DNA from 2 places in the Stenotrophomonas sp. YJH_SMC_110 genome. Region 1 is predicted to be linked to the other one. Evidence: riboswitches for the same ligand, from Rfam matches in the RefSeq annotation. Region 1 holds a riboswitch; the other holds the start of a gene.
What was found. A riboswitch is a leader RNA that binds a small molecule or an ion and turns the genes downstream of it on or off. The one in region 1 is predicted to bind cobalamin.
Positions count from the first base shown of each region.

Region 2: it holds a riboswitch for cobalamin, as region 1 does, so the genes downstream of both, btuB (TonB-dependent vitamin B12 receptor) here and AC5P6H_RS15445 (epoxyqueuosine reductase QueH) in region 1, are expected to answer to the same signal.

Region 1 is NZ_JCAFSM010000008.1:118,591-124,487, reverse strand. It holds gene AC5P6H_RS15460 (LysR family transcriptional regulator) at 1-885, opposite strand, end outside; gene purU (formyltetrahydrofolate deformylase) at 1,000-1,851, shown strand; gene pncA (bifunctional nicotinamidase/pyrazinamidase) at 1,981-2,625, opposite strand; gene AC5P6H_RS15445 (epoxyqueuosine reductase QueH) at 3,466-4,149, opposite strand; cobalamin riboswitch at 4,311-4,540, opposite strand; gene AC5P6H_RS15440 (nicotinate phosphoribosyltransferase) at 4,674-5,897, opposite strand, start outside.
Region 2 is NZ_JCAFSM010000006.1:119,788-125,684, reverse strand. It holds gene AC5P6H_RS12840 (LysR family transcriptional regulator) at 1-692, shown strand, start outside; gene AC5P6H_RS12835 (class I SAM-dependent methyltransferase) at 689-1,480, shown strand; gene gph (phosphoglycolate phosphatase) at 1,545-2,213, shown strand; gene btuB (TonB-dependent vitamin B12 receptor) at 2,307-4,148, opposite strand; cobalamin riboswitch at 4,264-4,486, opposite strand; gene AC5P6H_RS12820 (histidine phosphatase family protein) at 4,629-5,207, shown strand; gene AC5P6H_RS12815 (TfoX/Sxy family protein) at 5,299-5,661, opposite strand; gene AC5P6H_RS12810 (GAF domain-containing protein) at 5,658-5,897, opposite strand, start outside.

The sequences.
Region 1 (5,897 bases):
GGCCCGCAGGTGCTCGAACAGCGCGCGGATCTTGGCGGTGAAGTCGCGGCGATCGCTGACGCAGAAATAGACCTCCATCGGCTCCGGACGCCACGTGCTGTCGGCGCCGAACACGGCCTGCAGGCGTCCATCGCGCAGGTAGGGCTCGGCCACGAACGCAGCCAACCGCGTGATGCCGGCACCGGCCGCCGCCAGCGACGCCAGCGCATCGATGTCATCGCAGACCATGCTCGGCGGTAGCGCGGCGTCCACACGCTGGCCGTCCTTCAGCAGGCCCCAGCGCAACGGCCGGCCATCGGTGGGGAAGCGGTGCAGCAGCCCGCGATGGCTGCCCAGATCCGATGGTTCCTGCGGGGTGCCATGGGCCTTCAGGTAGGCCGGCGAGGCGCAGAACACGAACGGTACGCGTGCCAGCTGCCGTGCGACCACGCCGTCTTCCAGCTGCGCGCCGATGCGGATGCTGGCATCCACCGCCTCTGGACCATGCTGCACGGCGCGGTCGGTCAGCCGCAGTTCCAGCTGCAGCTGCGGGTAGCGTTGCTGCAGTGACGGCAGCAACGGGGCCATGACGTGGCGGCCGAACGCGCTGCTGCTGGCGATGCGCAGCGGCCCGGCCGGTTCGATATCACCGGAGGTGACCATCGCCTGCGCGCGCGCCAGGTCGGCCTCGATGTGGCGGACCTGCGCCAGGTACAGCGCGCCGGCCTCGCTGAGCGCCAGCTGGCGCGTACTCCGGTTCAGCAGCCGTACGCCCAGATGCGCTTCCAGCCGGTTGATGTTCTGGCCGACTGCGGTGGCGCTGATGCCAAGGATGCGGGCCGCGGCGGCAATGCTGCCGGTCTCTGCGGTGCGGGTGAAGCTGCGGATCAGTTGCAACAGGTTCATGACCGACCAGCTTGCCACGGTGATGGCCAAGTATCGCTTGGGACTGAACCAAGCGGTTCGGTTGCATCGGTGATCATCCGGCTGCTGGGCAGGAAGCTGCCCTACACTGTGGCGATGCGCCCCGATTCCATCCTCACCCTGTCCTGCCCCGACCGTACCGGCATCGTCTACCGCGTGTCCGGCCTGCTGTTCGACCACGGCTGCAACATCCTCGACGCCCAGCAGTTCGGCGATGAGGAAAGCGGCCGCTTCTTCCTGCGCGTGCATTTCGACCGTGACGCCGGCCTGCCGCTGGAGACCGTGCACGCCGCGATGGCCACGCTTGCCGAAGGCTTCGGCATGGACTGGCAGCTGCATGATGGCCGCCGCCGGGCACGCCTGCTGGTGCTGGTCAGCAAGCAGGGGCACTGCCTCAACGACCTGCTGTTCCGCGCCCACAGCGGCCAGCTGAAGGTCGACATTGCCGCGGTGGCCTCCAACCACGCCGACTTCGCGCCATTGGCCGCGTCCTACCAGGTACCGTTCCACCACCTGCCGGTGACCGCCGATACGCGTGCGGTGCAGGAGCAGCAGATCATCGACCTGGTCGAGCGCGAGCGCATCGACCTGGTGGTGCTGGCGCGCTACATGCAGATCCTGTCACCCACGCTGTGCCGCGCGCTGGCCGGGCGTGCGATCAACATCCACCACAGCTTCCTGCCCAGCTTCAAGGGCGCGCAGCCGTACCACCAGGCGCACGCGCGCGGGGTCAAGATCATCGGCGCCACCGCGCACTACGTCACCGAGGATCTGGACGAAGGACCGATCATCGAACAGGACGTGGCCCGCGTTGACCATGCGATGGCACCGCGCGAACTGGTGCGGCTGGGCAGCGATACCGAATCGCTGGTGCTGGCACGCGCCGTGCGCCGCCATGTGGAGCACCGCATCCTGCTCAACGGGCATCGCACGGTGGTGTTCCGGTAATCGCCCATCCCGCGTCCGCCGGGCATGGCCCGGCGCTACCCACGGGTGTGATCCGGTAGTGCCGGCCGCTGGCCGGCAACTGCAGAGATCCCGAGGTTGCCGGCCAGCGGCCGGCACTACCGTTGTGGGTCAGGCGGTCGCGATCCCCGCCTTGCCCAGCGCCTCGCGCACCATCGCGTCGTTGGCTTCGGTCACCGGCCGGGTCAGGTCCCACAGGAACTTCACCCGGAAGCCGGACTTCACCGCATCCTGCGCGCTCCACAGCACGCAGTAGTCGCGGGCCAGGCCGCACACGTGCACTTCGCGGATGCGGCGCTCGTGCAGCCAGCCGGCCAGGCCGGTGGCCGGGCGCTCGCCATCGGGGCCATGGTTCTCGCGGAAGGCGCTGTACGAATCCACCTGTTGGCGCGTGCCCTTGCGCAGGATCAGGTCGGCCACGGTCCAGTCCACGCCCGGGTGCAGCGCGGCACCGGCGCTGCCCTGCACGCAGTGGTCCGGCCACAGCGTCTGCGGCTGCGCGTGCAGCAGGATGGTCTCGAACGGGCGTTGGCCGGGGTGCTGGCTGGCGAACGAGGCATGGTCGGCCGGGTGCCAGTCCTGGGTCGCCACCACGGTGCGGTAGCGGCGCTGCGCCAGCAGATCGGCAATCGGTGCCACCAGCGCATCGCCCTGGTCGCAGGCCAGCGCGCCACCGGGCATGAAGTCCGGCTGCAGGTCGATCACCAGCAGGGCGACATCGGCGGCTACTGCAAGCTGATCGAGTGTTGGCTGAATCACGTATTTCTATGACCCTACACCATTGGACTGGTATTCACTAGATGATTTCGTCACGAAAAATGCACTAGCGCTTTACATCTGCAGGCGGTTCAGGATAAGCTGCAGGCTGGATAAAAAAATCCACCCCGGTCTCATTGAAGCGACCGAGGGGCTCTTTAAAGCATTGATAAATAAGAATTTAGGATCTTGGACGCTGCAACGTCTCAGAGCCTAAATCAGGTCCGAGGCGTAAGGAGTTGCGGGTGTTTCACTCTATGCGTCGCTCGTTCAGTCTTCATTCAGACTTTCGCTTGGCAGCGGGTTTGATTGGAACAATCCGGAAATTATAACAGCTTGTCAATTGATTTGGGCAGTTGTTGTTCGGTTCCTGGATTGGATGGACGGATCGGTCCCAGTAGGCACCCTCCAACTCAATGGAGGTAGCCATGTCGAATTCTCGTCCGAAGACGGTGTTCGTACGCAACTACTCTCGCTTCCGTTTCGGGAAGTGGGAGAGCGTATGCAAGCACTGGCGCTCGGCCCCAGGGGCTTAAGCGTCATACCTCACGAGGGGGGGGCTTCCCCCCCTCGTGAGGTACTTCGAGACATGAGCGACACAGCTCCTTCCGTCCACACTAAAAAGGAATAATCATGACTAGCAAGTCTTCTTCAAAAACTACGGCCCATAGAAGCTCGGTATCTGGTCGCTTTGTCACAGAGCGCTATGCCTTGAAGCATCCAAGCACCACCCAAGGTGAAAGAAATCCGAAGCCGTCACCCAAGAAGTAATTAAGGAAAGAGCCCGCGATCTTTGATCGCGGGCTCTTTAATTTTTGGCGTCTCTAGCGAAAGAAGTCGCTAGTCCTTGAGGGGCCGTGGCTCATCTCCGTAGTACAGCAGGCCGATCCTGATCCGTTCGCGCCCGTTCTCGCGGCGGTGGCGGTTGGCATCGCGCAGCGAGTACACGCAGCCGCAGTATTCCTGCTGGTAGAACTGCTCGCGCTTGCTGATCTCGATCATGCGGCTGGCACCGCCGCCCTTGCGCCAGTTGTAGTCCCAGTACTGCAGGCCTTCATAGCGCGAGGCGGCGCGGATGCCGCAGTCGTTGATCTGCGCCATGTTCTTCCAGCGAGAGATGCCCAGCGACGAACTGATGGTGTCGTAGCCGTGCTCGTGCGCATACAGCGCGGTGCGCTCGAAACGCATGTCGAAGCACATCGTGCAGCGGATACCGCGTTCGGGTTCGTTTTCCATGCCCCGCGCACGGCTGAACCAGTTGTCGGTGTCGTAGTCGCAGTCGATGAAGGGAATGCCGTGCTGCTCGGCGAAGCGGATGTTCTCCTGCTTGCGCAGCTCGTATTCCTTCACCGGGTGGATGTTGGGGTTGTAGAAGAAGATCGCGTAGTCGATCCCGGAGGCGGTGATTGCCTCCATCACTTCGCCGGAACAGGGCGCGCAGCACGAATGCAGCAGCAGGCGCTTGCCGTCGGCGGGCAGGGTCAGGGTGGGGCGTTGGAGCTCGGTCATCGTCAGGTACCGCATGGACCGCCGGCAACGGCGGTGGCCCATGCATCAGCGCGTGGGTGAACGGGTCTGGCCGGATACCGTGAACAGGACGCGCGCGGCCACACCGCCTGCACGCGCAGGACGACGACGGCCCCGGCAACCTCCCCGCGGAGATTCCAGGTCGAGTCAGGGGACGGTCGTGTCCCCCGGCCGGGGCCGGTATTCGGGCTGATGGACACGGGCCGCAGCCCACCTACTCCCTGCCGCTTCCCAGGCGCGAGCCCAGTGCTGTTGGCAGGATTCGTTTCCATTCACCGCTGCGGGGCAGCTCCGGAATGGACGCGCGAGGCGCCTTCACCGGATTCCCGTTTAAATCCCTCCCCGCGCCGCAGCGATGGGAGGGATACCTTCGGCGTGTGCAAGGTGGACCTGTTGGTGGCGCCGGTCAAGAGCGCAGGGGTCAGAACCCGCTACGCTGCAACGGGATCCGACCCCAGCGGAAGGAAGGGGTCGGATCCCGCTGCCACGCAGCGGGCTCTGACCCCGGTCGGGATACACCTTCAATGCCCCACGGCCGCCCGCGTGCGGATGTCGTCCAGCCGCTGGTCGTGCAGCAGGCGGCCGTTCTCCCACACGGTCACCATTGCGTCCTCGAAGCCGTCCGGCAGGGTGTCGTCGCCGTTGGCCGGCAGCGGCACCGTGTGCAGGCTGCCATCGTCCAGGCGGCGCAGCAGGCGCATGCGGCCACGCTTGCTGGCCTTGCCGGCGTCGGTGACCGGATCCTTGTAGACGTCAATCCACCCGCCGTCCACCCGCGCCGCCGAGCACTTCAGTGCGAACTTCTGCGTATCGCGGTCCAGCCGCTGCAGCAGCGCACCGCCCATGCCGAAGGCTACGTTGTCGGCGGCGTAGCCGTCGTCGGTGATGCGTTGCAGGATGGTGCGGATGGTATCCGGGTTGATGCCATCGCCCTGGATCACCCGCACGTGGTTGAGCACGCGGTAGCCCTTGCTGTTGAGGGTGTGGCCGAAGGCTTCATCCAGCCGGCGCAGGCTTTCGGCCACCACCTCCACCGGGTCGCCCGAGTCGGGGCGGATGACCAGGGTGGCGCCCGAGGCGATCACGTCATCGCGCAGGGTGGTACCCCAGTGCTCACTGATGGCGCGGTAGATGTCATAGCTGTCCGATACCACCGCCACGATCGCACCGGGCGTGCCGAACTGGCGCAGCATGTTGCGGTAGGCGTCCACCTCGCGCTCGCGGCCCCAGCTGGTGATGGTGCTGTGCTCGGCGGCGGGAATCGAATAGCCGGCCATCGGCGCGTGATAGTGCGCGCGCGCCAGGCACAGCGCCGATACGGTATCGGTGCCGAGGAAGTTGACCAGGTGTGCGGCACCGCCCAGCGCGGCCGATTCCAGGCTCGATACACCGCGCGCGCCGAAGTCGTGCAGCTTGAACGGCAGCTGCCCCTGCGGATCGTCGCTGGTCTGCTGCAGGAACGCGGCGATGGTCTGCCGTGCGTGCCAGCTGATGGTGGCCACGGTGACTGGATACCACACCCGCAGCAGCAGCGTTTCCAGGTACGACGGCACCCAGAACGCGGCCGGATCGGTCGACTCGATCGTCATCAGTGCTTGGTGGGTAGGCACCACGCTGCCCTCGGGCACGGCGCGGATGCGCACCGGCAGGTGGCCGCCAAGCCGGTCGACGATATCGCGCCAGCCGGCCTCGTTGAACGGTTCGCCATGCGCGGCGAACACCGCAGCAGCGTCGTCGATGTCGGC
Region 2 (5,897 bases), on a different contig from region 1:
AGGGCGAGCTGGCCAGCGATGATCCCGAGCCGCATGGCACGCTGCGGGTGACTGCCAGCGTGTCGTTCGGGCAGAGCCACCTGGCGCGGGCGGTGGCCGGCTTTGTTGCGCGCCATCCGGCGGCACGCATCGAGCTGCTGCTGGTCGACCGCACGGTGAACCTGGTGGAGGAGCGGGTGGACCTGGCCGTGCGCATCGCGCGCCAGATCGATCCCAGCCTGATCGCGCGGCGGCTGGCCACCTGCCGCTCGGTGCTGTGCGCGACGCCGTCCTACCTGCAGGCACGCGGCACGCCGACTGCTCCCGAGCATCTGGCCGCGCACAACTGCCTGACCCACCACTACGTCGGCAAGAGCCTGTGGCAGCTGCACCGAGACGGCCGTTCGCTGTCGGTGGCGGTGGGCGGCAACATCAGCGCCAACGAGGCCTCGCTGCTGCTGGAGGCGGTGCGGGCCGGTGCCGGTATCGCCATGCTGCCGACCTACCAGGTGGCGCCGCTGCTGCGTACCGGCGAGCTGATCGAACTGCTGCCCGAATTCAGCCTGGACGAACTCGGCATTCATGCCGTGTACGCGTCACGGCGACAGCAGCCCGCTATCATGCGGCGATTCCTGGACTACCTGGCCGAGTGTTTCGCCAGCCCGGCCTTCCAGGATCTGGATTGGCGCCCACCGGGCAAGGAGAACACATGAACCATGGACAGGCCTTGATCGACCACAACCGTGCTGCCTGGGACCGCCAGGCCAGCGAAGTGCGCGAATGGTCGCGCCCGGTGGAAAGTTCAACCATTGCCGCCGCGCGCGAAGGCCGCTGGCAGGTGCATCTGACCCCACGCGCGCTGCCATTGGACTGGCTGGGCGATGTGCGTGGCCGCCGCATCCTGTGCCTGGCCTCGGGCGGGGGCCAGCAGGCACCGGTGCTGGCCGCTGCGGGCGCCGACGTCACCGTGTTCGATCTCTCCGACGGGCAGCTGGAACAGGACCGCAGCGTGGCGGCGCGCGATGGCCTGCAGCTGCGCACGGTGCAGGGCGACATGCGCGACCTGCACGTATTCGCCAACGACAGCTTCGACGTGGTGTTCCATCCGATCTCCAACCTGTACGTACCCGACGTGCGCCCGGTGTGGACCGAATGCCGCCGCGTGCTGGCGCGCGACGGCATGTTGATGGCCAGCTTCTACAACCCGGTGCTGTTCGTCGGCGCGCGCGATCCGCAGCTCGATGCGCAGGGCCTGATCCGGCCGCAGTACGCCATTCCCTATTCGGACCTGGAAGACCTGCCCGCCGCAGAACGTGAGGCGAAACTCGGCCGCGGCGATGCGCTGACCTTTGGCCACAGCCTGACCGAACTGATCGGCGGGCAGCTGGATGCGGGGTTCGTCATCGATCGCTTCATGGAAGACTGGCAGCCGCAGCCGCGCTTCCTGATCGACCGCTACCTGCCCACGTTCCTGGCCACCCGCGCACGCCGGATCGGTTGAGGCGGATCGGCGCAGAAACCAGCGGCGTACAATGGGCGGCCCCACGTCGTGCAGGTGCCGTCCCTTGTCGTATCCCTATCCGCTGGTCGTGTTCGACCTAGATGGCACGCTGGTCGACAGCGCAGCTGATATCGCCGAAGCACTGAACCGCACGCTGGAAGACATCGGCATGGCACGCGTGCCGGAAGCCACGGTTCTGGGCTGGATCGGCGACGGTGTGCGCCGCCTGGTCGAGCAGGCCGTGCACGCCGCGGGTCGTGAGGTCGACCTGGCCGAAGTGATGCCGGTGTTCATGGTGCACTACCGTGAGTGCCTGCTGCGCAGCCCGCGCCTGTTCGATGGCGTGGCCGAAGCGCTGATGCAGCTGCGTGCACGCGGTGTTCCGCTGGCGATCTGCACCAACAAGCCCGAAGCGCTGGTGCCGCCACTGCTGCAACACCTGGGCATTGGTGATGCGTTCGCGCTGGTACTGGGCGGCGATTCGCTGCCGCAGCGCAAGCCCAGCGGTGAGCCGCTGCGGCACATCGCTGCGCACTTCGGGCTGGCGGTGGATGCCTGCCTGATGGTGGGTGATTCGTTGACCGACTACCGCGCCGCCGAAGAGGCAGGCATGCCGATCGCACTGGTGCGTTACGGTTATCCGCGTGGCCTGGACCTGGCCACCGCACAGGCGGTGGCGGTGATTGACGACCTGCGTGAGTTGCCGGGGTTGGCCGCGGGCGTTCGGGTGTAGAGCGGAGCCCACGCTCGGCTGCTTCATTGCGTGAGCCGAGCATGGGCTCGGCTCTACAGTAGATCGGCGCCGGGCGATGCCCGGCGCGCGCCTTCATTTCGGCTGGTAACGCACGCTCAGCTGGTATTCGCGGCCGGGCTGGTTGAACCACGCCACCGTCTCGTAGCGGCGGTCGAACACGTTGGCGGCACGTGCCAGCAGCGACCACGCCGGCGTCAGCGCGTACTCGGCGCGCAGGTCCAGCGTGCCGTAGCCACCGACCTTCACCGCGTTGGCGGCATCGTCATAGCGCTTGCCCGCACCCTGCACGGTCAGGCCGGCGCGGAAATCGCCGAAGCGGCGGTCGACGTCCAGGCGCGCGGTCTGCTGTGCACGGCGCGGCAGCCAGTTGTCGAACTGGGTGCTGCCATGGGTGCGGTTGCGCGGGTCGGTGTAGCTCAGCTGCGCGTTGAGGTCGAAGCCGGCCAGCAGCACGCCACCGGTCAGTTCGGCGCCACGGATGCGCGCCTTCTCCACCTGCTGCATTTTTATCGTGGACGCATCGTAGGTGATCAGGTCATCGATGCGGGTCTCGTACACGTCCAGGCCCCAATGCCAGCCCTGGCCCTGCTGCGAAACACCGAGGTTGGCGCTCTTGGACTTCTCCGGCTTCAACGTCGGCACGCCGCTCCACGGGTCGTACAGGTCGCTGAAGGTCGGTGCCTTGAAGGCGGTGCCGTAGCTGGCATTGACGCGCAGGCCGTGGTCCAGCTGCATTGCCCAGCCGAGACTGCCGGTGGCGTGGTTGCCGAACTGCTGGTTGTCGTCGTTGCGTGCGCTGGCCTGCAGCTGATGGCGGCCGAAGCGGCCCTGGTACTGCACGAACACGCCGGTGTTGCGACGGCTGTCGACGAGGTAGCCCGCGCTGCTGCCATCCAGGTTGTCTTCGCTCCAGTCCACGCCGGTGCTCAGCAGCTGGCTTCCGGTCAAGGTGAAGTCACCCTGCAGCGAGGCGCTGTCGCGGTGGGTCTGCGCGCTGCCGCGTGCGCCGAAGTCGCCGAAGTTGTCCGATTCGTTGTCGCTGCGGCCGACGTTGGCGGTGAACGCCAGGCGCCCGGACGGGGTGTAGCGCACCTTGCCGGCCAGCACCTGCTGGCGGGTTTCCGAGTAGTTGTAATAGCCGTCGTAGTGGTTCTTGCCGTCGGCGCGCAGCGCACTGCCTTCCACATTCCACTGGTCGTTGAAGGTGTAGCCGCCACGCAGGCTCTTGGACAGGTTGCGGTAGCCGTCGCGGTCGGGTTCGTCAGCGAAGCAGCCGGTGAACAGCGTCGCCGAGCCACGGCAGGCATCGACGCCATCGGAATGCTGGTAGGCGATGTCGGCGCCGAACCAGCCGCGTTCGGTGCCACCTCCGATGCCGCCGCTGGCTTCGCGCAGGCCGTTGCTGCCACCACCGAGCTGGAAGTGCGGAGCAAAATCGCCCTGGTTGCGGCGGGTGAAGATCTGGATCACGCCACCGATGGCGTCGGCGCCGTACAGGCTGGACTGCGGGCCGCGCACGATTTCCACGCGTTCGATCTGCGCCAGCGGCAGGTCCTGGTACATGGCCAGGCCGAGGTCGGCACTGTTGATGCGCACGCCATCGACCAGCACCACGGTGTGGCCCGAGTTGGTGCCGCGCAGGAACAGCGAGCTCTGCTTGCCGAGCCCGCCGGCATTGGTCAGGTTGATGCCGGCGCGGCCGCGCAGCAGTTCCTGCAACGAGGTGGCCTGGCTGGATTCGATCTGCGCGCGGTCGATCACCTGGGCTGGTGCGATGCTGTCCTGCAGGGCGATCGGGGTGCGGGTGGCGGTGACCAGGATCTGGTCGAGCGCGGTGGTGTCATCGGCGGCCTGGGCCAGCGCGGGCAGGGCGGCCAGCACGGTCAGGGACAGCATTCGGGACTGCAGCTTCATGGGGGACTCCAGGTGCCACGCACGCCCGCGTGGCGAAGGGGAGGAGCCGCGAAGGCAGGCATGCGCCGACGCCGCAGCGCAGGCTGCGGTCATCCAGCGCCATGCCCACCGCACCGCGACCTGAGGCTTCCGGGCCGGTCTCCGGGCTTGCCGCCGGGTGGCGCGAGGCCACCGTCCAGGCGCCTTCCCATGCCTGCGGCACAGTGGCGTTGTTGCCTGGAACTGACGTGCTTACCGTTGCGGGGGCAGCGCCGGCCTGGCGTGGATTCACGCGTCACCGGCTTCCCGTTTCAACCTGCCGGCCGTGGCCGCAGGTCACCTGGAAGTGCGCGCAGTCTACGGCATCGCAGGCGGCCCGTAGCGTCGAGCGTACCCGACTGCCTTTGCTGTGCCCTTAGAATGGTCCCTCGATCCCGTGGTGCCGTTGCCGATGTCCGCCCGTTTTCCGCTGTTCCCGCGTTGCCTGTACAGGACGCACGCATGATCCTCGACCTGGTCCGCCATGCCGGCAACGGTCGCGATGAGTTCCTCGATGGCCGCAGCGATCCACCGCAGCTGGCCCGCCTGCCGCAGGAACTGGTCGACGCCTACGCTGCGCAGCCCTGGGAACGGGTGATCAGTTCGCCGCGGCTGCGCTCGCTGCACACGGCGATGGCCCTGGCCACCCCGCGCGGGCTGGACGTGGAAGCGGAGGAGGAATGGGAAGAGCTGGATTTCGGCGATTGGGACGGGCAGTCGCTGTTCGACCTGCCGGAGGATGCACTGGCGGCCTTCCATGCCGATCCGCATGCATACCCACCGCCCAACGGTGAGAGCTGGGGCCACTTCGAGCGGCGTATCGCGCGCGCGCTGGATCGACTGCTCGATGATGACGACCCGGTGCCAACGCTGGTGGTCAGCCATGGCGGCCCGCTGCGCATGGTGCTGTCGCAGGTCTGCGGCCTGCCGATGTCGCTGTGCTGGGCACTGCGCATCGACCACGGCACGCGCCTGCGGGTACGGCTGGAACGTGGCGAAGCCGGGCTGGCAGGCGAGCTGCTGGAACTGCAGCAGCCGTAACCCATCGGTAGTGCCGGTCGCTGGCCGGCAGTCTCAGGAATGTTGAAAAGACCACGCAGTTGCCGGCCAGCGGCCGGCACTACCGGTGCGGTCAATCCTCGTCCGCATCCTCGGTCACGCTGTCTTCCGCGTCATCGTCGGCATCGAAGCGCTGCTCATGCACCGGACCCGACGCCGGGCCGGCCGCCTTCAGCGGATGCGCGGCGATGCGTGCTTCGTAATCCTGCACCAGCGCCTCACGCTGCGGCTCGCTCAGTTCCTGCCAGTGGCAGTCCAGCAGCGCGCCTTCCAGCGAGTACAGCAGGTTCAGGCTGGGCTTGAAGCCGGCGCGCTTGACCTTGACGAAGGCGCCGACTGCGCCGGTCGCAACCAGGTCCTCGCGGCTGCGCAGGCCGACCTGGCGCAGCCACGCTGCACTCTTGGGGCCGATGTTGCGCAGCTTCGGTGCGCTCATCCCAGCGCCTCGACGAACACGCGGGCGATGGCTTCCAGGCCGGCCTGGTCATCGGCATCGAAGCGGCCGATCTTCGGGCTGTCGATGTCGAACACGCCGATCAGTTCATCGCCGCGCAGCAGCGGCACCACCAGTTCCGAACGCGAGGCCGAATCGCAGGCGATATGGCCGGGGAAGGCATCGACGTCGTCCACGCGCTGGGTCACGCGCTGGCTGGCGGCGGCACCGCACACGCC